DNA from 4 places in the Streptomyces sp. NPDC031474 genome. Region 3 is predicted to be linked to each of the others. Evidence: riboswitches for the same ligand, from Rfam matches in the RefSeq annotation. Region 3 holds a riboswitch; each other region holds the start of a gene.
The links. A riboswitch is a leader RNA that binds a small molecule or an ion and turns the genes downstream of it on or off. The one in region 3 is predicted to bind cyclic di-AMP.

Region 1 (5,579 bases), on a different contig from region 3:
GATCCACTGGTCCCCATGGCCCTCGGCCACCTGGCGCAGGTCGAACAGGGCCAGGGCGACGCAGTAGAGCACGATCCCGAGCCCGAACAGCACGAGCGCGGTGTGCGCGAGCCAGGCCGCGGACTCCGCCGCGGCGAGGGCCGCTCCGAGCACGGCGAGACCCTGGGTGGCCACGCAGCCCAGGAACACCGTCCCGGGCATGCCCCGCCTCCACCGCCGTACGACGGTCACGAACAGCACGGGCCACAGCACCGCCGCCAGCGCCAGCAGCGCCTCGGCGGGGGTCCGCCGGCCGAGCGCGCAGAGGCCGGTGCCGAGCACGGTCGTCGCCGCCACGGCGGTCAGCGCCCCTGGCGTGCCCGCCTCGGCCAGCCACCGCTCGGGCGCCCGCAGCAGGCGGACGACGAAGTCCGCCGCCAGCGCCGCCCACGCGACGCCCGCCATCGCCAGAGTGACGCGGGACAGCACGTCGTATCCCGTGAGGTGCAGGCCGACCGACACGATCCCGGTCGCCATCACCGCGGACCCGGCCGCCGGCGGCCTCCGCGTCCACCAGAGGCGGAGAGCGGAGCCGGGAGAGGGCGCGGGCGAGGGACGAGCCGAGGAGCCGGGCATGCGCCTGATGCTAGGGAGCACGACACACCCCATGAGCGGGGCACGCGCGCGGGCGACCAGAAATACGCGCGGGTGCAGGCGCGGGGGAGGGGCGCGCCGGGAGGCTGTGAGCGCGGGGTGTCCAGGGCCCGTGCAGGCGCAAGTCGTGTCACGCGGCCGCTCAGCGCGGCCGGCCCCCACCCCCGCCGGCGGCGAAGCCCACTGCCCGCTCCCGCCTCCGCCTTCGCGAACGAACCCCACGCGCGCGTGCGCCCGCCGCGACGCTCACGCGCGCGTGGCCGCCACGCAGGCCACGCGCGCGTGGCCCACCGGAAGCGGCTGGCCTACGCGCGCACGTCTGTGCTCAAGCCGGGCGTACCACGCTGTGGATGATCGACTCGCCGGCGTAGTAGATCGACTCCTCGCGGACGTAGGCGCCGGGCTTCGGGGCGTGGATCATCATGCCGTTGCCTATGTAGACGCCGACGTGGCTGACGTCGTCGTAGAAGAAGACCAGGTCGCCGGGCCGGGCGTCGGCGAGGGAGACGGTGGTGCCGGCGTTCACCTGGTCGTAGGTGGTGCGCGGGAGGGTGACGCCGGCGGCCTTCCAGGCGGCCTGGGTGAGGCCGGAGCAGTCGTAGGAGTCGGGGCCCGTGGCGCCCCAGACGTACGGCTTGCCGATCTGCGCGCGGGCGAAGGCGAGCGCCTTCTCGGCCTTGGTGGCGTACGTGGAGTCCGCGGTGGACGTGGAGGTGGAGCTGGAACCGGACCCCGTGCTCGACGAGCCCGTGCCGCTCTCCTGCTGCGCTGCGGCCTGCTCCGCCGCCTGCCGGCGGGCGAGTTCCGCCGCCTGGCGCGCGGCCTCCTCCTGCTTCTGCTTCTCGATCGCCGCGAGGCGGGCCTTCTCCTGGGCCGTCAGCCGGGACAGCAGTTCGCGGGCGTCGCCGAGCTTCTTCTGGACGGTGGCCTTGGCGGTTTTCAGGTCGCTCTGCGTGTCGGTGAGCGACGCGAGGCTCTCCGCGGCCTCCCGGCGCTTCTGCATCGTCGCCGACTGCTCGGTGACGAAGTCGTCGACCGCACCCTTCTCGCGGTCGGTCAGCCGGCTCATCAGCTGTTTCTGGTCGAAGTAGTCCTGCGGGGTGTCCGAGAGCAGGAAGGTCGCCGTGTCGGGCGCGGAGGCGCCGGTGCGGTACTGGGCCGCGGCATAGGAACCCAGCTCCTGCCGCGCCTCGTTGAGCTTCTGGGTGCGCTGCGCGACGTCGTCCAGGAGGCCGTCGACCTGCTTGCGCTGCTTGGTCGTCTTCTCCTTGGCGGCGTTGTACTTCTCGGTCGCCGACTCCGCCTGGCGATAGAGGTCGTCGACCTTCTTCTCGACCTCCTCCAGGCTTGGCTTGCCGTCGTCCGGCGGGGCGGCGTTCGCCGTCTGGGAGAGCAGGGCCACGGACGTCAGGGCGGCGGTGGCGAGGGCGGGCGTGCGGATGCCGGCCACGCGCGGGCCCGCGGAGCGCGGCTTGCGGTGCTGCGACGCCAAGGGAGGCGACTCCTTCCAGTGCTCCGCCTACCGGGTTAGCTGTCGGGTTCGGGCGGGTAGATCATCGGAAGGGTTGCCCTACGGCCGCCTCCCCGAGAGGGAGTTGGGCCGATTCACCCCAGGGTTTCGGTGGGTCCCCGGCTCCGGCTGGCGCGAGCGGGCGCGTCGGACTCGGCGGAGGCCGCGCGGCCCGGCGGGGTTCGCCGGTGGGGTTCGTACGGCCTGTCCGGCACGGTAGCCAACTCGTGTGGCCCGTGTGAAGGTTGATGGGTGATATGCCCGATACATTTCCGTGACCTCGGGCTGTGATCTCGTGCTTCGAGCACGTCGGTCGCGGATCGTGACGGCCGACTGCCGGAGGGTGGGTGGGGGAGATGTTTCCGGGAGGGCGGCCGGTTGTCAGTGGCGCCCCCTAGACTCGGAGAGCGATGAGCAGCCTCTTTGACGACAGCTTCCTGGCGGACCTCCAGGGCCCCCGTGCCCACGAGGAGGAGCCCCCGCCGCCGCCCGAGGACGATCACGGACCGGAGTCGGTTCCGGACGATCTGTTCGGCGGGAAGTTCGACGTGCCTCCGGACCGGGATGCCTACTACCGCGGCGGCGCCCCGCGCCCGGCGCTGGACGCGGCGGCGCTCCTGGAGGGGCTGAACGACAACCAGCGCGCGGCGGTCGTCCACGCCGGCACCCCGCTGCTCATCGTGGCCGGCGCCGGCTCCGGCAAGACGCGCGTGCTCACCCACCGCATCGCCCACCTGCTGGCCGAGCGCAACGTGCACCCGGGGCAGATCCTCGCGATCACCTTCACCAACAAGGCCGCGGGCGAGATGAAGGAGCGCGTCGAGCAGCTCGTCGGCCCGCGCGCGAACGCGATGTGGGTGATGACGTTCCACAGCGCGTGCGTGCGCATCCTGCGCCGGGAGAGCAAGAAGCTCGGCTTCACGTCGTCGTTCTCGATCTACGACGCCGCCGACTCCAAGCGCCTGATGGCCCTGGTCTGCCGCGACCTGGACCTCGACCCCAAGCGCTACCCGCCCAAGTCCTTCAGTGCCAAGATCAGCAACCTCAAGAACGAGCTGATCGACGAGGAGGACTTCGCCGCCCAGGCCGCCGACGGCTTCGAGAAGACCCTCGCCCAGGCCTACGCCATGTACCAGTCGCGGCTGCGCGAGGCGAACGCCCTCGACTTCGACGACCTGATCATGACGACGGTCAACCTGCTGCGTGCCTTCCCGGACGTCGCCGAGCACTACCGCCGCCGCTTCCGTCACGTCCTCGTCGACGAGTACCAGGACACCAACCACGCCCAGTACGCCCTGGTCAGGGAGCTGGTCGGCACCTCTGAGCACCCTGTCGACGTGCCCCCGAACGAGTACGACGTGCCGCCCGCCGAGCTCTGCGTCGTCGGTGACGCCGACCAGTCGATCTACGCCTTCCGGGGCGCGACGATCCGCAACATCCTCCAGTTCGAGGAGGACTACGCGGACGCGACGACGATCCTGCTGGAGCAGAACTACCGCTCCACGCAGACGATCCTGTCCGCCGCCAACGCGGTCATCGAGCGCAACGAGGCCCGCCGCCCCAAGAACCTGTGGACCAACGCGGGCGCGGGCGCGCGCATCACCGGCTACGTCGCCGACACCGAGCACGACGAGGCGCAGTTCGTCGCCGACGAGATAGACCGGCTGACGGACGCCGGCGACGCGAAGGCCGGTGACGTCGCCGTCTTCTACCGCACCAACGCCCAGTCCCGTGTCTTCGAAGAGATCTTCATCCGAGTCGGCCTGCCCTACAAGGTCGTCGGCGGCGTCCGCTTCTACGAGCGCAAGGAGGTCCGGGACGTCCTGGCCTACCTGCGCGTGCTGGCCAACCCCGAGGACTCGGTGCCGCTGCGCCGGATCCTCAACGTGCCCAAGCGCGGCATCGGCGAGCGTGCCGAGGCGATGATCGACGCCCTGTCCCAGCGCGAGAAGATCAGCTTCCCGCAGGCGCTGCGGCGCGTCGACGAGGCTTACGGCATGGCCTCGCGGTCGACGAACGCCGTGAAGCGGTTCAACGCGCTGATGGACGAGCTCCGTACGATCGTCGAGTCGGGCGCGGGGCCCGCGACGGTCCTGGAGGCGGTGCTCGAACGCACCGGCTACCTCGCCGAGTTGCAGGCCTCCACCGACCCGCAGGACGAGACCCGTATCGAGAACCTCCAGGAACTGGCCGCGGTGGCCCTGGAGTTCGAGCAGGAGACCGGTGAGGGGGAGGGCGAGGTCGCGACGCCGGCCGGGCTCTCCGACTTCCTGGAGCGGGTCGCCCTGGTCGCCGACTCCGACCAGATCCCCGACGAGGAGGACGGCTCGGGCGTCATCACCCTGATGACCCTGCACACCGCCAAGGGCCTCGAGTTCCCGGTCGTCTTCCTCACCGGCATGGAGGACGGCGTCTTCCCGCACATGCGTGCCCTCGGCCAGACCAAGGAGCTGGAGGAGGAGCGCCGGCTCGCGTACGTGGGCATCACGCGCGCGCGTGAACGGCTCTATCTCACCCGGTCGTCGCTGCGCAGCGCCTGGGGGCAGCCGTCGTACAACCCGCCGTCCCGGTTCCTGGAGGAGATCCCGGCGACGCACGTGGACTGGAAGCGGACGGGGGCGACCGCGCCCGTGTCCTCCGGCCCGGTGTCCGGGGTGGCGGCCTCGCTGTCCTCGTCCCGCTCGCGTTCCTCGGCCGCGGGCGCGTCCGGCTTCGCGACGCGCCGGACGGCGGAGAAGCCGGTGGTCGCGCTGACCGTCGGCGACCGCGTCACCCACGACCAGTTCGGACTGGGCACGGTCGTCGGCGTGAAGGGCACGGGCGCGAACGCGGAGGCCACGGTCGACTTCGGCGACACCAAGCCGAAGCGGCTCCTGCTGCGGTACGCGCCGGTGGAGAAGCTCTAGACACGACAGGGCGCAGGCGCGGCAGGACGCCAGCGCGACGGGACGCAGACGCGGCAGGGCGTCACGGGACGCGGGCGGAAGTGGGCGGAAGCGACACGAAAAGGCCCGACGGCGGGGGACCGCAAGCGAGTTGTCCGGTTGCGGTCGCTTACGTCGGGTTGAGCCCGTGGCTGCGCAGCCACGGCAGGGGGTCGATGGCCGAGCCGCCCGCGGGCCGGACCTCGAAGTGCAGGTGAGGGCCGGTGGAGTTGCCGGAGTTGCCGGAGTAGGCGATCGGGTCGCCGGCCTGGACGGTCGTACCGGAGGACACGCGGTAGCTGGAGAGGTGGCAGTACCAGGTCTCCGTGCCGTCCTTCGCCGTGAGGATCAGCATGTTGCCGTAGGCGCTGTTCCACTGCGTCCGCACGGTGCCGTCGGTCGCCGCCATCACCGTCGTGCCGTAGGAGACGGGGAAGTCGATACCGGTGTGCTGGGACATCCAGTTGATGCCGGCCTGGCCGAAGTAGGCGCTGAGGCCGTGCTGGGCGACC
Region 2 (5,579 bases), on a different contig from region 3:
GGCCGCCGGTGGGCAGGTCGGGGCCCGGGACGTACTTCATCAGGGCGTCCAGGTCGGCGCCCGGGTAGCGGATCAGGTGGCGGGCGGCCGCGATGACCTCGCCCAGGTTGTGCGGCGGCATGTTCGTGGCCATGCCGACGGCGATCCCGGAGGCGCCGTTGACCAGCAGGTTCGGGAACGCGGCGGGAAGCGCCACCGGCTCCTGTTCCTGGCCGTCGTAGTTCGGCGCGAAATCGACCGTGTCCTCGTCGATCGACTCGGTCATCAGGCTCGTCGCCTCGGCCTGGCGGCACTCGGTGTACCGCATGGCGGCCGGCGGGTCGTCGTTGCCCAGCGAGCCGAAGTTGCCGTGGCCGTCGACCAGCGGCACGCGCATGGAGAACGGCTGGGCCATGCGCACCAGGGCGTCGTAGATCGACGCGTCGCCGTGCGGGTGCAGCTTGCCCATGACCTCGCCGACGACCCGGGCGCACTTGACGTAACCGCGCTCGGGGCGCAGGCCCATCTCGTTCATCTGGTAGACGATGCGGCGGTGCACCGGCTTCAGGCCGTCGCGGGCGTCCGGCAGGGCGCGGGAGTAGATGACCGAGTACGCGTACTCGAGGAAGGAGCCCTGCATCTCGTCGACGACGTCGATGTCGAGGATCCGCTCCTCGTACGAGTCGTCGGGCGGCGGGGTCTTCGTGCTGCGGCGGGCCATCGCTGCCGGCTCCTTGCTGGGGCGTGTGACGGGATCTGACGCGGACCATTGTGGACCGTGCCACTGACAGCGCGGGCGAGGACCCGGCGTCGGCCGTGGGACCCCGCACGCAGAGGCACCTCCTCCACGGCTGTCCGCAGGCTACGCGATCTCGCTCTCGGCGTATGTCCCGCGGGAACTTCGCCGACCGTCCACACGCTTGCATACAGTGGCAGGACCGGCAGGAAAACCGCGGTTTCGACGACCGCGTCCGCGATCGGAAGGGACGTACATGCCCATGGGTCACACGGCCACAGCCCAGGCAGGCTCCGGGGGCCTGACAGCGACCGAGCACCGCCTGGCCAACGGCCTGCGCGTGGTGCTCTCGGAGGACCACCTGACCCCCGTCGCGGCGGTGTGCCTCTGGTACGACGTCGGTTCACGACACGAAGTCAAGGGTCGCACCGGCCTTGCTCACCTTTTCGAGCACCTGATGTTCCAGGGCTCCGGACAGGTCAAGGGCAACGGCCACTTCGAGCTGGTCCAGGGAGCGGGCGGTTCGCTCAACGGCACCACCAGCTTCGAGCGCACCAACTACTTCGAGACCATGCCCGCCCACCAGCTGGAGCTCGCCCTCTGGCTGGAGGCCGACCGCATGGGCTCGCTGCTCGCGGCGCTCGACGACGAGTCGATGGAGAACCAGCGCGACGTCGTCAAGAACGAGCGTCGCCAGCGCTACGACAACGTCCCCTACGGCACGGCCTTCGAGAAGCTGACGGCCCTCGCCTACCCGGACGGCCACCCCTACCACCACACGCCGATCGGCTCGATGGCCGACCTGGACGCGGCGACCCTGGAGGACGCGCGCGCGTTCTTCCGGACGTACTACGCGCCCAACAACGCGGTCCTGTCCGTGGTCGGCGACATCGACCCCGAGGAGACCCTCGCCTGGGTCGAGAAGTACTTCGGCTCCATCCCCGGCCACGACGGCAAGCCCGAGCCTCGCGACGGCTCGCTGCCCGACGTCATCGGCGAGCAGTTGCGCGAGATCGTCGAGGAGGAGGTGCCGGCCCGCGCCCTGATGGCCGCCTACCGCCTGCCCGAGGACGGCACGCGCGCGTGCGACGCCGTCGACCTGGCGCTCACCATCCTGGGCGGCGGCGAGTCCTCCCGCCTGTACAACCGGCTCGTGCGGCGCGACCGTACGGCCGTGGCGGCCGGCTTCGGCCTGCTGCGGCTCGCCGGCGCGCCCTCCCTGGGCTGGCTGGACGTGAAGACGTCCGGTGACGTCGAGGTGCCCGTCATCGAGACCGCCATCGACGAGGAGCTCGCCCGGTTCGCCGAGGAGGGCCCCACGGCCGAGGAGATGGAGCGCGCCCAGGCCCAGTTGGAGCGCGAGTGGCTCGACCGGCTCGGCACGGTGGCCGGCCGCGCCGACGAACTGTGCCGCTACGCCGTCCTGTTCGGCGACCCGCAGCTCGCCCTGACCGCCGTCCAGCGGGTGCTGGACGTGACGCCCGAGGAGGTGCAGGAGGTCGCCAAGGCCCGACTGCGCCCCGACAACCGCGCGGTGCTCGTCTACGAGCCGACCGCCGCCGAAGCCCCCGCCGACCAGGACGAGAACGAGGAGGCGGCCCGGTGACCGAGCTCGCCACGATGGACTTCCACCCCCAGCCCGCGGCGGGCGAGGCCAAGCCGTGGGCGTTCCCGGCGCCCGACCGCGCAGCGCTGGCCAACGGCCTGACCGTGCTGCACTGCCACCGCCCCGGCCAGCAGGTCGTCGCCGTCGAGATCCTCCTCGACGCGCCCCTGGACGCCGAACCGGCCGGCCTCGACGGCGTCGCCACGATCATGGCGCGCGCCTTCTCCGAGGGCACCGACAAGCACTCCGCCGAGGAGTTCGCCGCCGAACTGGAGCGCTGCGGCGCCACCCTGGACGCGCACGCCGACCACCCCGGCGTCCGCCTCAGCCTCGAAGTGCCGGCCTCGCGGCTGCCCAAGGGCCTCGGTCTGCTCGCCGACGCCCTCAGGGCGCCCGCGTTCGCCGACAGCGAGGTCGAGCGCCTCGTCCGCAACCGCCTGGACGAGATCCCGCACGAGCTCGCCAACCCCTCGCGGCGTGCCGCCAAGGAGCTCTCCAAGGAGCTGTTCCCGGCCACCGCGCGCATGTCGCGCCCGCGCCAGGGCACCGCGGAGACCGTCGAGAAGATCGACTCCGCCGCCGTGCGCGCGTTCTACGACAGGCATGTGCGCCCCGCCACGGCCACCGCCGTGGTCGTCGGCGACCTCACCGGCACCGACCTGGACGCCCTCCTCGGCGACACCCTGGGCGCGTGGACGGGCTCCTCGGCCCAGCCGCGGCCCGTGCCGCCGGTCACCGCCGACGACACCGGCAGGGTCGTCATCGTGGACCGTCCCGGCGCCGTGCAGACGCAGCTGCTGATCGGTCGGATCGGCGCCGACCGGCACGACCGCGTGTGGCCCGCGCAGGTGCTCGGCACGTACTGCCTCGGCGGCACCCTCACCTCCCGCCTGGACCGCGTCCTGCGCGAGGAGAAGGGTTACACCTACGGTGTCCGCGCCTTCGGGCAGGTCCTGCGGTCCGCGCCGGACGGCTCGGGCGCCGCGATGCTCGCCATCAGCGGCTCCGTGGACACCCCGAACACCGGTCCCGCCCTGGAGGACCTCTGGAAGGTGCTGCGCACCCTCGCCGAGGGCGGCCTGACCGACGCCGAGCGTGATGTCGCCGTGCAGAACCTGGTCGGGGTGGCGCCGCTGAAGTTCGAGACCGCCGCGGCCGTCGCGGGCACGCTGGCCGACCAGGTCGAGCAGCACCTGCCCGACGACTACCAGGCGACGCTGTACCAGCAGCTCGCCGCGACCGGCACCGTGGAGGCCACCGCGGCGGCCGTGAACGCCTTCCCGGTGGACCGGCTGGTGACCGTCCTCGTCGGCGACGCGGCCCGGATCAAGGAGCCGGTGGAGGCCCTCGGCATCGGCGAGGTGAAGGTCGTGTCCGCCGAGTAGACGGACCGGCGGGCGCGGTGGCCGCGCCAACGGCACGCGCGCGCAGGGGCCCTGGCCGACGGAAACGTCACCAGGGCCTCTGCGTGTCCGAATTGAGGCGGAGGTTGCCTGTCTGCCCTGTGGCATGCGCTACAAAAACCGGGATTCGTTTGAGGATTGAAACCCGTCCCGCTTAGCTTCGTCCGGGCTGTTCGTCAGGCAGTGCGCCGCAGCCGCGGCAGCGGACAGTCATCGCCGAGTCCCCGTACGGCGCGAGCCAGGGGAGCCGGGGACCCATGTGAAGTCCCTGGGGTGAATCGGACGCCCGCGCGAGCCGCGAGGGGGTCCGTAGGAGACCTTCCTGCTCCGAACCCGTCAGCTAACCCGGTAGGCGAGAGGGAAGGAAAGGACACCCCCCACTTCATGGCGTTCACCTGCGCCACCGGGAAGCACCGTCGGCCCAGCCGGATGCAGCGCACCACCGCGCGCGCCGCGGGCGTCGCGGCGCTCACCACCACCGGTGTCATGGCCACCGTGGCCTCCGCCCCGGCCTTCGCCGCCGAGCCCACCCCCGAGCAGACCGGGCTGATCCCCGTCGTCACCGCCGGCGAGGCCGTCGCCGACCAGATCGACGACCAGGTCGCCGTGCAGAAGAAGGCCGCCTACGAGCAGGCCGCGCGCGAGGCGGCCGCCAAGAAGGCCGTCGAGGAGCGCGAGGCACGCGTGCGTGCCGCCCGTGAGGCCGAGCGCAAGCGGCTCAACGCCTTCGTGCCGCCGATCACGGGTTCCTACGTCTCCACCGGCTACCACGCCAGCAGTTCGCTGTGGTCCTCCGGCAGTCACACCGGCATCGACTTCCACGCCGCGACCGGCACCACGGTGCACGCGGTCGGCCTGGGCACCGTCGTCGAGGCCGGCTGGGGCGGGTCGTACGGCAACCAGGTGGTCATCAAGATGAACGACGGCACGTACACCCAGTACGGGCACCTGTCGTCCATCGGCGTCTCGGTGGGCCAGCAGGTCACTCCCGGCCAGCAGATCGGCCTGTCCGGCGCGACCGGCAACGTCACCGGTCCGCATCTGCACTTCGAGGCCCGCACCACGGCGGAGTACGGCTCGGACATCGACCCGGTCGCCTACCTCCGCCAGCACGGTGTGAACGTCTGACGGCGCACGGCGACAGATCGTCCAGCCCCGGCCCCCTCGGCCGGGGCTTTTGCCGTTTTCGATGCACTGCTGTCCAAAAAATATCCATGGATTCCGGCCCGCCATCGGAAATTCCCGCTCATTGCAATAGAGTCACGGAACACACGTCAATCGTCGACGTTTCACGGGGATTAAGGCGGAGGTCCGTCATGCGTATTCCGGCGCACTCGGTGTGCACGGCCGTCCGGGACGACATCGTCTCGGGTGTCTACGAGCGCGGCAGCCGCCTCACCGAGGAACTCCTCGCCCGCCGCTACGGCGTTTCCCGCGTCCCCGTCCGGGAGGCGCTGCGCACGCTGGAGGCCGAGGGCTTCGTCGTGACGCGGCGGCACGCGGGCGCGTGCGTCGCGGAGCCGACCGAGCAGGAGGCCGCGGACGTGCTGGAGATGCGCATGCTCCTGGAGCCGCTCGGCGCCGCCCGGGCCGCCCAGCGGCGCACGGAGGCCCACCTGAAGGTGCTGCGCGGCCTCGTCCGGCTGGGCCAGGAGCGGGCCAGGAGGGGCAGCAGCGAGGATCTGCGCTCCCTGGGCGGCTGGTTCCACGAGACGCTCGCCCAGTCCTCCGGAAGCCATGCCCTGACGTCGATGCTCACCCAGCTCCGTCACAAGATCGCCTGGATGTACACGGTGGAGGCGCCGGCCAACCCGGTGGAGTCCTGGGCGGAGCACGGCGCGATCGTGGACGCGGT
Region 3 (5,579 bases):
TAGTCCTCGTGCGCGGCACGGTAGGCGGCGGCCAGCTCCGGGTCGGCCTGCAGCCGCTCCGTCATCTCCTTCATCACGCCGTTCGCCTCGAGCGTGCCGATCGCCGAGTTGGCCTTCGGGCACGTCAGGTAGTACAGCGTCGGGAAGGGGGTGCCGTCGGGCAGGCGGGGGGCCGTCTCGACGACGTCCGGCTGACCGCACGGGCAGCGGTGCGCGATCGCGCGCAGGCCGCGCGGCGGGCGTCCGAGCTGCTGCTTGAAGGCCTCGACGTCCGCGTCGGTGGGCTCGGTGCGCGGGGTGGTCGGCGGGGGAGTTTCCATACTTCCGGGATTGTCTCTCTGTCGGTTCAGTGGTCGGAGGCGTCCGACTTGTCGACGCCGTCCCAGACGTTCGTGTACCAGGGGCGGTCGGCCGCCCCGAGATCGGCGCGGGACTGCCTGGCCGCGTCCGGGTCGATCACGACGTAGCCGGTCTCCCCCGGCAACACATAGTGCAGGCGCTGCCGGATCTGCTGCTCGGCGTACGCGTCGTCCTGCCAGCGCGCCTTGAGGTCGCGCAGTTGCTCGACGCGTTCGCCGGCCTGCTGCTTCTCGCGCTCCAGGTCGGCGATCTCGGCGCGCTGGGAGACGTACTGGCGCATGGGGTAGGCCAGGGCGACGATCAGCGTGCACAGGACGAGGGCGAGCAGCGCGGCGCGGCCGGTGAGGCGGGAGCGGCGGGCCTGGCGTTTGGTCTGGGAGCGGTAGACCCGGGCCGCGGTCTGCTCCCCGAGCAGCTTGATCCTCGTCGCGGTGGAGAACCGGTCCCGGTCCTTCACGGCCATGTCCCCCGCCTCCCGTCTCCCATGTGCGTACGTCCCCGCACACGGTACGGGACCGAGTACGGGGACGTACGTACGACTGGCTAAGGCTTGACCCCGTAAGGGTCAGCTCTTGCGGTGCTTGTCAGTGCGCGGAGCGAAACCGGGGGAAGGCCGAGCGGCCCGCGTACACCGCGGCGTCGTCGAGGATCTCCTCGATGCGCAGCAGCTGGTTGTACTTGGCGACGCGCTCGGAGCGGGCCGGGGCGCCGGTCTTGATCTGGCCGCAGTTGGTGGCGACGGCGAGGTCGGCGATGGTGACGTCCTCGGTCTCACCGGAGCGGTGCGACATCATGCACTTGAAGCCGCTGCGCTGGGCCAGCTCGACGGCGTCCAGCGTCTCGGTGAGCGAGCCGATCTGGTTCACCTTGACGAGCAGGGCGTTCGCGGCGCCCTCCTCGATGCCGCGGGCGAGACGCTCGGGGTTGGTGACGAACAGGTCGTCGCCGACGATCTGGACCTTGTCGCCGAGCTTGTCGGTGAGGACCTTCCAGCCGGCCCAGTCGTCCTCGAACAGCGGGTCCTCGATGGAGACGAGCGGGTAGGCCGCCACAAGCTCCTCGTAGTACTCCGTCATCTCGGCGGCGGAGCGGTCCTTGCCCTCGAACTGGTACTTGCCGTCCTTGTAGAACTCGGACGCGGCGACGTCGAGCGCGAGCGCGATCTGCTCGCCCGGCGCGTAACCGGCTTCCTTGACGGCCTCGAGGATGAGGTCGAGGGCCTCGCGGTTGGAGCCGAGGTTCGGGGCGAAGCCGCCCTCGTCGCCGAGGCCGGTGGACAGACCCTTGGCCTTCAGCACCTTCTTGAGGGTGTGGTAGACCTCGGTGCCCCAGCGCAGGGCCTCGGAGAAGGACTCCGCGCCGATCGGGGCGATCATGAACTCCTGGATGTCCACGTTGGAGTCGGCGTGCGAGCCGCCGTTCAGGATGTTCATCATCGGCACCGGCAGCAGGTGCGCGTTGGGGCCGCCCAGGTAGCGGAAGAGCGGAAGGTCGCTGGCCTCGGAGGCGGCGTGGGCGACGGCGAGGGAGACGCCGAGGATGGCGTTGGCGCCGAGCGAGCCCTTGTTGTCGGTGGCGTCCAGGTCGAACATGGCCTGGTCGATCAGACGCTGCTCGGTGGCGTCGTAGCCGACGAGCTCCGGGCCGATCTGCTCGATGACGGCGAGGACGGCCTTCTCGACACCCTTGCCCTGGTAGCGGTTCGGGTCACCGTCGCGCAGCTCGATGGCCTCGAAGGCGCCGGTGGAGGCGCCGGACGGGACGGCGGCACGACCGGTGCTGCCGTCGTCGAGGCCGACCTCGACCTCGACGGTGGGGTTCCCTCGCGAGTCGAGGATTTCCCGGGCTACGACGACGTCGATGGACGGCACGAGCATCTCCTTCTTGGGATGTGACGCTGAGAGTGCGGGGCCCGTGGGCCTTGCGACTAGAGCCTAACCGCCCGACGGGCGTCGGCAGCCGACCGACCGCCCTGTGGACGAACTGACCGTACACATTGTTCCCGCTCGGAACAAAGAGGGGATGACAAACAGGCGAAGAAAGCGCGCGGGGAGAGGGGGACGGCGAAGAGAGCGGGCGGCAAGAGAGGGGGCGGCGGGGCGAGCGGGCGGCAAGAGAGGGGGCGGCGGGGCGAGCGGGCAAAGAGAAACCCCGCTCCGGTGCGTACGGGGGAACACGCACCGGAGCGGGGAGCCCGTGGGGACGGGGGTGACCCTCACGAGGTCTTCAGTGTGCCGACCTCGGATGTGAGGGCGCTGTGGCTTCTCTGGGTCCGCTCTGGGAGCCGGGGATCACTTCAGGTGCAGCTGCTGACCCGGGTAGATGAGGTCGGCGTCCGCGACGATGTCCTTGTTCAGCTGGAACAGCTTCTGCCAGCCGCCCTTGACCTTGTGCTTCTCGGCTATGAAGCTGAGGGTGTCGCCCTTGACGACCTTGTACTCGCCGTCGCCCTTCTTGACCTTCTTGCCGGTCGGCGTGGTGACCGTCTTGGAGGCGGCCGGGCGGTCGGTGGAGCGGGAGGCGCTCTGGTTCTCGGTCGAGCGGGTGCCGGCGCTGCTGTCCGAGCCGCTGGAGCTGGAGCCGCCGGTGCTGCTCGACGAGCCGGAGGAGCTGCTGCCGTTGTAGGCGGCGCCGGACAGGCCCGTGCCGCAGACCGGCCAGGCGCCCTTGCCCTGGGAGGCGAGGACCTTCTCGGCGACGGCGATCTGCTGCGACTTGGAGGCCTGGTTGGCCTGCGCGGCGTACTGCGTACCGCCGTAGGCGGCCCAGGTGGAGGCGGAGAACTGCAGGCCGCCGTAGTAGCCGTTGCCGGTGTTGATGGACCAGTTGCCGCCGGACTCGCACTGGGCGACCGCGTCCCACTCGGAGGCGGTGGCGGCGGAGGCGCTGCCGGCCGCCATCAGCGGGGCGGCGATGGCGACGCCGGTGACGCCGGCCAGCGCGGCGACACGGGTGGCCTTGGACGGACGGCGGTGCTTGCCCTTGCCGGAAAACAGCATGGTGGATCCCCTCACCGACGCCTGCGAGGTGAGCTGTCGGGTTCGGGCCGGTTGAGTTGCCCGGCCACGCTCTCGCTTTCACGAGGCGCGGCTTCACCCCAAGCCGCTCCGGTCAACTGCCCGGTGCGGCGCTTACCTTGGGTCCCCCGCTCCTGCCTACGGCGCTTGACGCGACGACTGTTCCCGGGCTGCCACTGGCAGGATTCGGCGTTGCGACGGCCGGGGCTCGGGTTGCCGAGCGGGACGACCGTAGACACGCGATCCGCGGAATTTCAAAGACGATCAGGGCTTCTGAGACTCATCCCACACTTTCACCAAACCGGACATTCGGCGCGAAGCGTGACGTGAACTCCCGCTGTTTTTCTTGGGTTTTGCGCCCTATTCAACCCCTGTGTCGAGGGTCTGACCGGGGACGATGTCGCTCGGGTCGGCACCGATGAGGCCCTTGTTCTCGGCATAGAGGGCGCGCCATCCGCCGTCGAGGCCAAGGGAGTCGGCGATGGAGGCGAGCGAGTCGCCCTCCTGGACGACGTAGGTGGCCGCGGCGTGCCGGCCGGCGGAGGCGGTCTTGGTGCCGTCGACGGCGGCGGCGTCGGCATCGTCGACGGCCGCGCCCTTGGTCGCGTTCTCGTCGGCGGTGGCGCCGCGATGCCGGCCCGAGCCGAGGGAGCCGGTGTCGACGAGGCTCCAAGAGCCCGCATCCTGGACCGACTTGTCCGGGTCGTCCGCTTTCGGGACCCCGGTGGGCGAGCCGCCGGTCGCCTGCGCGTCACCCTGACCGCCGGAGCCGCCGGACGTGCCGGCGCCGATGGAGCCGCCCGCACCCGGGGAGGAAGAGGACGAGGAGGACGAAGGGGACGAAGGCGACGCCGAGGGTGAACTCGATGAATTGCCGGACGAGTCGGATGACCCGGACGAGCCGGATGACCCGGAGGAACCAGTCGAACCGGTCGAACCGTCACCGCTGCCCGAAGAGTTCGAGGAACCCGTGGAGCCGGACGATCCCGACGAGCCCGACAACCCCCTGGACAGGTCGGACAATCCGGAGGAGGCAGACGAGTCGGACGAGTCGTCCGCCACGCCGGTGTCCACGTTCAGCGCGCCGTTCGACTGGGTGAGCCCGGAGGTCAGCCCACAGGTGCCCCAGGCGCCGATGTTCTCGGCCGCGAGCAGTTTCTGCGCCACCGCGATCTGCTGGTTGCGGCTGGCCAGGTCGGGGCGCGTCGCAAAGTCGAGCCCCCCGTACGTCTCCCACTGCTTCTGGGTCAGACTCAGGCCGCCGTACTCGCCGTCACCCTTGTCGGCGCTCCACGAGCCGCCGGTCTCGCACTGCGCCACCTTGTCCCACACCGTGCCGTCGGCCGCACTCGCGCCCGAGGCGGCGAGCAGCGGGATGGCGATGGCGGAGCCCGTCACTCCGGCCGCGACGAGCAGCGCCGGGGCTTGGCGGGGGCGACGGTGTCGACCGTTCCCGGAGAGCATGCGAGGGGCCTTTCTCTGGACAGCAGTACCGGCGCGGCGGGTGAGACTGACGCGTCGCGCTGACGAGTGAACGTATCGGCAGACGATCACTTGTCACAAGTTAATGCCGCGCAGATCACGTGAAGATCACAAAGTTGAGGATCGGTCACCTTCGCTTCCCCGAATGGTCACAGTCCGGCTGGCGTGCGGTCAGAAATGCACTCAGAGTGCCCTCGGACTGGGCTCGCACTGCACAGGAGTGAACTCCACGGGCAAGGTCCGCAGCCCCCGCATGATGAGCCCGCCACGCCACCTCAAGTCGGCCGGATCCACGGCCAGTCGAAGGTCGGGCAGCCGGGTCAGCAGCGTGGCCAGCGCCGTCTGGCCCTCCAGCCGGGCCAGCGGGGCGCCCAGGCAGTAGTGGATGCCGTGGCCGTAACCGAGATGCTGGTTGTCGCGACGGGAGAGATCGAGCGTGTCGGGGGCGTTGAAGCGGGCCGGGTCGCGGTCGGCGGCCGCCAGGACGACGAGCACGGGGTCGCCGGGCGCGATGTCCTGCCCGCCGATGCTGAGCGGCTCGGTCGCGAACCGCCAGGTGGCGAGCTCCACGGGACCGTCGTAGCGCAGGAGTTCCTCCACGCCCGTCGCCAGCAGGTCCCGCTGCCCGGCCGCGAGGGATGTCTGCAACCGCGCCCGCTGCTCCGGGTGGGAAAGCAGGGCGTGGAGGCCGTTGCCGATCAGGTTGACGGTGGTCTCGAA
Region 4 (5,579 bases), on a different contig from region 3:
CGCACTTCGACTCGCTGACCCCGCACCGCATCGCCGCGCAGGACGCCGACGGGGTCGAGCTCCTCTTCGTCCACACCCTGCTGCAGAGCCCCACGGCCACGCTGTGCCTGGGCCCGACCCCTTCAGAGACCGGAGAGACGCCATGAGCGACTTCGAGGAGAAGTTCCCCCGCACCCTGTGGATCCGGCTGATCATCTACATCGCCGTGGGGCACCTCTTCGCGGGCTTCCTCTGGCTGCTGTTCGAGGTGGGGGCCAGCCAGTAGGGCCCCGCGGGGTCGGTGCCGGAGCGGCTGTCAGTCGAGGAGCCGCTCGCGCAGCCGCTCGCGGGTCTCGGGGGAGAGGCCGAGGCCCTGCTCCAGATAGGCGTCGACGCTGCCCCAGGTCTCCTCGATGGTCTCGAACGCCGCCGTGAGGTACTCCGCGCGGGCGTCGAACAGGGGGCTGAGCAGCTCCATGACCTCGGGGGAGTAGGCCTCGGCGGAGGTGGCGCTGCGGCGCACCTTGTAGCGGCGGTGCTTGGCGTTGGACTCCAGGTAGTCGGCGAGGATCGCCTCGCGCTCCACGCCCAGGGCGAGCAGCGTCACCGCGATGGACAGACCCGCGCGGTCCTTGCCCGCCGCGCAGTGCATCAGGGCCGGGACGCTGTCCTCGGCGAGCGAGTGCAGCACCCGTGAGTGCTCCGCCGTCCGCTCCTTGACGATCGTGCGGTAGGAAGCGATCATCCGGCCCGCGGCCTTGCCGTCGCCGAGTATCTCGCGCAGCTGGTCGATCTGGCCGTCGCGCACCATCTTCCAGAACTCGGAGCCGTCCGCCGGGTCCGACAGCGGCAGGTTCACATTGAGCACGCCCGGCAGGTCGACGTCCGGGCCCTCCAGCTTCTGGTCCGCCGCGTTGCGGAAGTCGAAGATCGTGTGCAGGCCCAGGCCGGACAGGAACGCGGCGTCCTCGTCGGTGGCGTGAGCGAGGTGGCCGCTGCGGAACAGCACGCCGTGGCGCACCCGTCGGCCGTCGACGGTCGGCAGGCCGCCCACGTCCCGGAAGTTGCGCACGCCGGCCAGCTCGGGCTCGGTCGACGGGATCTGCTGCGTCACTGGGGCTCCCTCCCTGTCGGTCACCGTCGGCGCGGCTCCGGTGGCCGACGGGACACCTTCCCGACCATACGACATGGGTTCCCGGGGCAACGGGTTGTCCACAGGCCGGCGAACCGGACGTCCGCCCAGGTGAGGAGTTGTCCACAGGATTGCCCGGGCGAAGTTGCCGGGTGGGCCGACCGCATTCGATGATGTTGGTGCTTGATCGCACCTGTTCGAATTAGTGGGGGTTTGATGCCCGAGATCGCCGACAACGGCCGTACCTGGCTCCTTTCGGGGCCCACGAGCAGCTACGCCCTCCACCTCACCGAGGCCGACGAGCTGATCCACCTGCACTGGGGCCCGGGCATCGCGCTCGCGGACGCCGAGGCACTCGCCGCGCTGCCGCCGTCGGAGCGCGGGGCGTCCTTCGAGGCCCCGCTCGACGGCCGCGAGGAGTACCCGGTCGAGGGCGGCCCCCGCTTCGTCCGGCCCGCCCTGTCCGTGCGCACCGACGAGCGGCGCGGCACCGAGTGGACCTTCGAGGCGTACGAGGCCGACGACGACGGCCTGCGGCTGCACTTCCGGGACGGCGGGCTCGCCGTCACCCTGCACTACCGGATGCGAGGGGACGTCGTCGAACGCTGGACGACCCTGCGCAACGAGGGCGAACGGCCGCTGGAACTGCTGCGCGCCGACTCCGCCGCCTGGACCCTGCCCGAGCGCGAGGGCTGGCGGCTGTCGCAGCTGCACGGCCGCTGGGCCGCGGAGTCCCGGCTCACCGTCTCCCCCCTCACCTACGGTGAGAAGGTCATTGGCAGCCGCCGCGGCCACACGGGGCACCAGCATCTGCCCTGGGTCGCCCTGGACACCGACGCGACCGAGGAACGCGGCGAGGTCTACGGCTGTGCCCTCGGCTGGTCCGGCTCCTGGCGGATCGCCGTCGCCCAACTCCCCGACGCGCGCGTGCAGATCACCGGCGGCGCCGGCTACGACGACTCGGGCCTGCTGCGCCTTGCGACGGGGGAGTCCTTCACCACGCCCGTCTTCGCCGGTCTGTGGAGCGACGCCGGGTTCGGCGGCGCGAGCCGCACCTGGCACGCCTACCAGCGGGCGCACGTGATCCCGGACGCCGAAGGGGACCGGCCCGTGCTGTTCAACTCATGGGAGGCCACCTACTTCGACATCTCCGAGGAACAGCAGGCGACCCTCGCCCGGCGCGCCGCGGCGATCGGCGTCGAGCTGTTCGTCGTCGACGACGGCTGGTTCGGGGCGCGCACCGGCGACCACGCCGGGCTCGGCGACTGGCGGCCCAACCCCGACCGCTTCCCGAACGGGCTCAAGCCGCTCGCCGACTATGTGCACGCCCTCGGTATGCAGTTCGGCATCTGGGTCGAGCCCGAGATGGTCAACCCCGACAGCGAGCTGTACCGGGCGCACCCCGACTGGGTGCAGTTCCAAACGGGGCGAAAGCGGACGGAGTTCCGTAATCAGCTCGTACTGAACCTCGCGCGCGAGGACGTCCAGGAGTACCTCTGGGGGCAGCTCGACGCCCTCCTGTCCAGTGCCCCCGTCGACTATGTGAAGTGGGACTTCAACCGCTGCTTCACCGACGCCGGCTGGCCGGACGATCCCTACCCGCAGCGCCTCTGGGTGGACCATGTGCGGGCCCTCTACGCCCTGCTGGACCGGCTGCGGGCCGCCCACCCGGGCGTCGCCTTCGAGTCCTGCTCGGGCGGCGGCGGACGCATCGACCTCGGGATCATGAGCCGCACCGACCAGGTGTGGACCTCCGACAACACCGACCCCCTCGACCGGCTCGACATCCAGCACGGTTTCAGTCAGATCCACCCCGCCAGGGTCATGGCCGCCTGGGTCACGGACAGCCCGAACGCCCAGCTCAACGGCCGGGTCAGCTCGCTGCGCTTCCGGTTCGTCAGCGCCATGGCCGGGGTGCTCGGGGTCGGCGGGGACCTCTCCGAATGGGGCGAGGAGGAGCTGGCCGAGGCGCGGGAGTGGGTGAGCCTCTACAAGGAGATCCGGCCTCTCGTGCAGCACGGGGACCTCTACCGGCTGCGGCCCCCGGCCGGCGGCCTGAGTGCCGTCCAGTACGTGCGCGGCGACGAGGCGGTCGTCCTCGCCTGGCTTCAGGCGCAGCGGTTCGGCGAGCCCGTTCCGGCGCTGCGGCTGCGCGGGCTCGACCCGACGGCGTCGTACGAATGCCGTGAAACGGGTGAAGTGCACCGAGGGGCCGTGCTGCTGCACCACGGGCTGCGGACCGGACTGCGGGGCGACCTTGATGCGACGGTTATCCGACTGCGTCACATCTGAGTGTTCTGTCCGAATTGGAGCCTTAATTCCAACTCGCTGTGGAATAAGGAAACCTGGGGAAGTCCCACGTGAGCAGCGTCATATTCGTGACCGTATGTCGCGCGTCATGCTCACGTAATTTGCATGCCTTTCTAGGGGGTTTGACGAAAAGCGGGCCTATTGATTGACGGAGCGTGACCGGGAATTCCCACAGCGGATCAAGAGAAATGCGTTGTCCGTGCAACCTCTGCTTGTCCCTGTGTGTCCTGGTCGCTTACGTTCCACACCAATCCGGACGGACGCCTAATCCTGCCGCCGCCCGGTGTCCGCACACTCACCCGTACCCGGCAGGAGCGGGGGACCCACAGGTAGAACCGCCTGTTCCGGTCCCGGAACAGGCTTGGGGTAAAGCCGCGCCTCGGCGCGGCCGGACATCTCCAGTCCGCACCCGACAGCTCACCTCGCAGGCGCCGGAGAGGAATTCGTCATGCCCGCGAAGGGTAAACACCGCCGTCCCAAGTCCCAGCGCTTCACCCGTTCCCTCGCCGTCGCCGGAACCGGCGGCGCCGCGCTCGCCCTTCCGCTCATAGGCGCCACCGGCGCCCACGCCGCCCCCGTGCAGTCGGCTTCCCAGTCCTCCGCCTCGCAGTCTGTTTCGGAAAAGGCCGTGCAGTCCGTTCCGGTGGCGCAGAAGAAGGCCGCCGCCACGGGCGCCCGGACCTACATCGTGCGGTCCGGCGACTACCTCTCGAAGATCGCCGACGAGCAGAACGTCGGCGGCGGCTGGCAGAAGCTGTACCAGGACAACCGTGCGGCCATCGGCGGCGACCCGTCGCTGATCCACCCCGGCCTGAAGCTGTCGATCGGCAAGAAGGCCACGACCGGCAGCACCAAGTCGTCGTCGGCTTCGTCCTCTTCGGCCGCCTCGACGAAGGCGGCCACCCAGGCCGTCGAGAAGACCACCAGCACTTCCAGCGGTTACACCCTGCCCGTGGCCGGCGCGACCATCGGAACCGGTTACCACGTGGCCGGCAGCATGTGGTCCAGCGGCTACCACACCGGCGTCGACTTCGTCGTCCCGACCGGCACCTCCCTCAAGGCCGTGGGCGCCGGCACCGTCGTCTCCGCGGGCTGGGGCGGCGCGTACGGCAACCAGGTCGTCATCAAGCTCGCCGACGGCTACTACGCCCAGTACGGTCACCTCTCGCAGCTCTCCGTCTCGGCCGGCCAGACCGTGACCGAGGGCCAGCAGATCGGCCTGTCCGGTGCGACCGGCAACGTGACCGGCCCGCACCTGCACTTCGAGATCCGTACCACGCCGGACTATGGCTCGGACGTGGACCCGGTCGCCTACCTCCGCTCGCACGGTGTCGCCGTCGGCTGACCCCGCCGACGACCGCACGCCTGACCACGCCTGGCGCGCCACCCGCCTGACACGCCTGACACGCAGCCGAAGGCCGGACCCCGATCCCCGGGTCCGGCCTTCGGTGTGTGCGCGTGCCGGGCCCGCCGACCGTGCCTTGCGTGTTCATGATCGTTTCGTTGCGGTCGTGTGGCAGCCCTTTTCGTCCCCCTCGACAGACGGGCCAGGGTGGGGCCACAGTGATCTCCGTCAGGGAGCAAGCGCTTTCTATCGTTCTTCGGAGGTCCCGTGTCCGGCGCCGACCGACGCATCGTCCTCAACCGGTTCCTGAGCACTGCGGCGGCCGTGGCGCTCCTGGCCGGCGTCGCACCGTCCGCCTCGGCCGCGTCCGGCGGCACGGACCGCGTCCGTCCCGATGACCGGCGACTCGTCTACGAGGGGCACTGGGGCCGTACCGGCGAGGCCGCGATCACCGTCAACTCCGGTTCCCGGCTGCGGTTCCGGTTCGCGGGCGGCGCTGTCCACGCCCTGTTCGACGTCTCGTCGGTCACCGTGCCCGCACAGGTGTACGTGTCGGTCGACGGAGGCCCGAAGAAGCTGTACGCCGTCGACCGCGCCGATCTCGCGATCACGGCGACCGGGCGGGGCCCGCACACGGTCGAGCTGTCCGTGAAGGACGTCTACTCGCGGGCCGGCCGGTGGACGCCCCCGCTGGAGACCGGGGTCGTCCTGACCGGGCTCAAGGGCCGCCTCCTCGGCCAACATTTCGTCAGAGCCGGTGAGTTGGCGTTCTACGGCGACTCCATCACTCAGGGTGTGATGGCGCTCTGCGAG

Region 1: linked by a shared signal. The riboswitch ahead of ACZ5SK_RS38805 (C40 family peptidase) and the one ahead of ACZ5SK_RS12680 (transglycosylase family protein) in region 3 are both predicted to bind cyclic di-AMP.
Region 2: linked by a shared signal. The riboswitch ahead of ACZ5SK_RS27570 (M23 family metallopeptidase) and the one ahead of ACZ5SK_RS12680 (transglycosylase family protein) in region 3 are both predicted to bind cyclic di-AMP.
Region 4: linked by a shared signal. The riboswitch ahead of ACZ5SK_RS23205 (M23 family metallopeptidase) and the one ahead of ACZ5SK_RS12680 (transglycosylase family protein) in region 3 are both predicted to bind cyclic di-AMP.

The regions. Positions count from the first base shown of each region.
Region 1 is NZ_JBVIJX010000022.1:140,788-146,366, reverse strand. Features, by position in the region: gene ACZ5SK_RS38810 (tellurite resistance/C4-dicarboxylate transporter family protein) at 1-615, opposite strand, end outside; gene ACZ5SK_RS38805 (C40 family peptidase) at 959-2,125, opposite strand; cyclic di-AMP (ydaO/yuaA leader) riboswitch at 2,133-2,298, opposite strand; gene pcrA (DNA helicase PcrA) at 2,554-5,049, shown strand; gene ACZ5SK_RS38795 (M23 family metallopeptidase) at 5,198-5,579, opposite strand, start outside.
Region 2 is NZ_JBVIJX010000013.1:118,607-124,185, forward strand. Features, by position in the region: gene ACZ5SK_RS27555 (DNA gyrase/topoisomerase IV subunit A) at 1-700, opposite strand, end outside; gene ACZ5SK_RS27560 (M16 family metallopeptidase) at 972-2,321, shown strand; gene ACZ5SK_RS27565 (M16 family metallopeptidase) at 2,318-3,706, shown strand; cyclic di-AMP (ydaO/yuaA leader) riboswitch at 3,929-4,094, shown strand; gene ACZ5SK_RS27570 (M23 family metallopeptidase) at 4,109-4,852, shown strand; gene ACZ5SK_RS27575 (GntR family transcriptional regulator) at 5,041-5,579, shown strand, end outside.
Region 3 is NZ_JBVIJX010000005.1:437,230-442,808, reverse strand. Features, by position in the region: gene ACZ5SK_RS12695 (DUF501 domain-containing protein) at 1-320, opposite strand, end outside; gene ACZ5SK_RS12690 (FtsB family cell division protein) at 347-823, opposite strand; gene eno (phosphopyruvate hydratase) at 945-2,237, opposite strand; gene ACZ5SK_RS12680 (transglycosylase family protein) at 2,652-3,359, opposite strand; cyclic di-AMP (ydaO/yuaA leader) riboswitch at 3,363-3,533, opposite strand; gene ACZ5SK_RS12675 (LysM peptidoglycan-binding domain-containing protein) at 3,738-4,841, opposite strand; gene ACZ5SK_RS12670 (cytochrome P450 family protein) at 5,043-5,579, opposite strand, start outside.
Region 4 is NZ_JBVIJX010000010.1:383,022-388,600, forward strand. Features, by position in the region: gene ACZ5SK_RS23185 (helix-turn-helix domain-containing protein) at 1-146, shown strand, start outside; gene ACZ5SK_RS23190 (DUF6126 family protein) at 143-265, shown strand; gene ACZ5SK_RS23195 (tyrosine-protein phosphatase) at 296-1,093, opposite strand; gene ACZ5SK_RS23200 (alpha-galactosidase) at 1,328-3,403, shown strand; cyclic di-AMP (ydaO/yuaA leader) riboswitch at 3,708-3,865, shown strand; gene ACZ5SK_RS23205 (M23 family metallopeptidase) at 3,870-4,766, shown strand; gene ACZ5SK_RS23210 (GDSL-type esterase/lipase family protein) at 5,034-5,579, shown strand, end outside.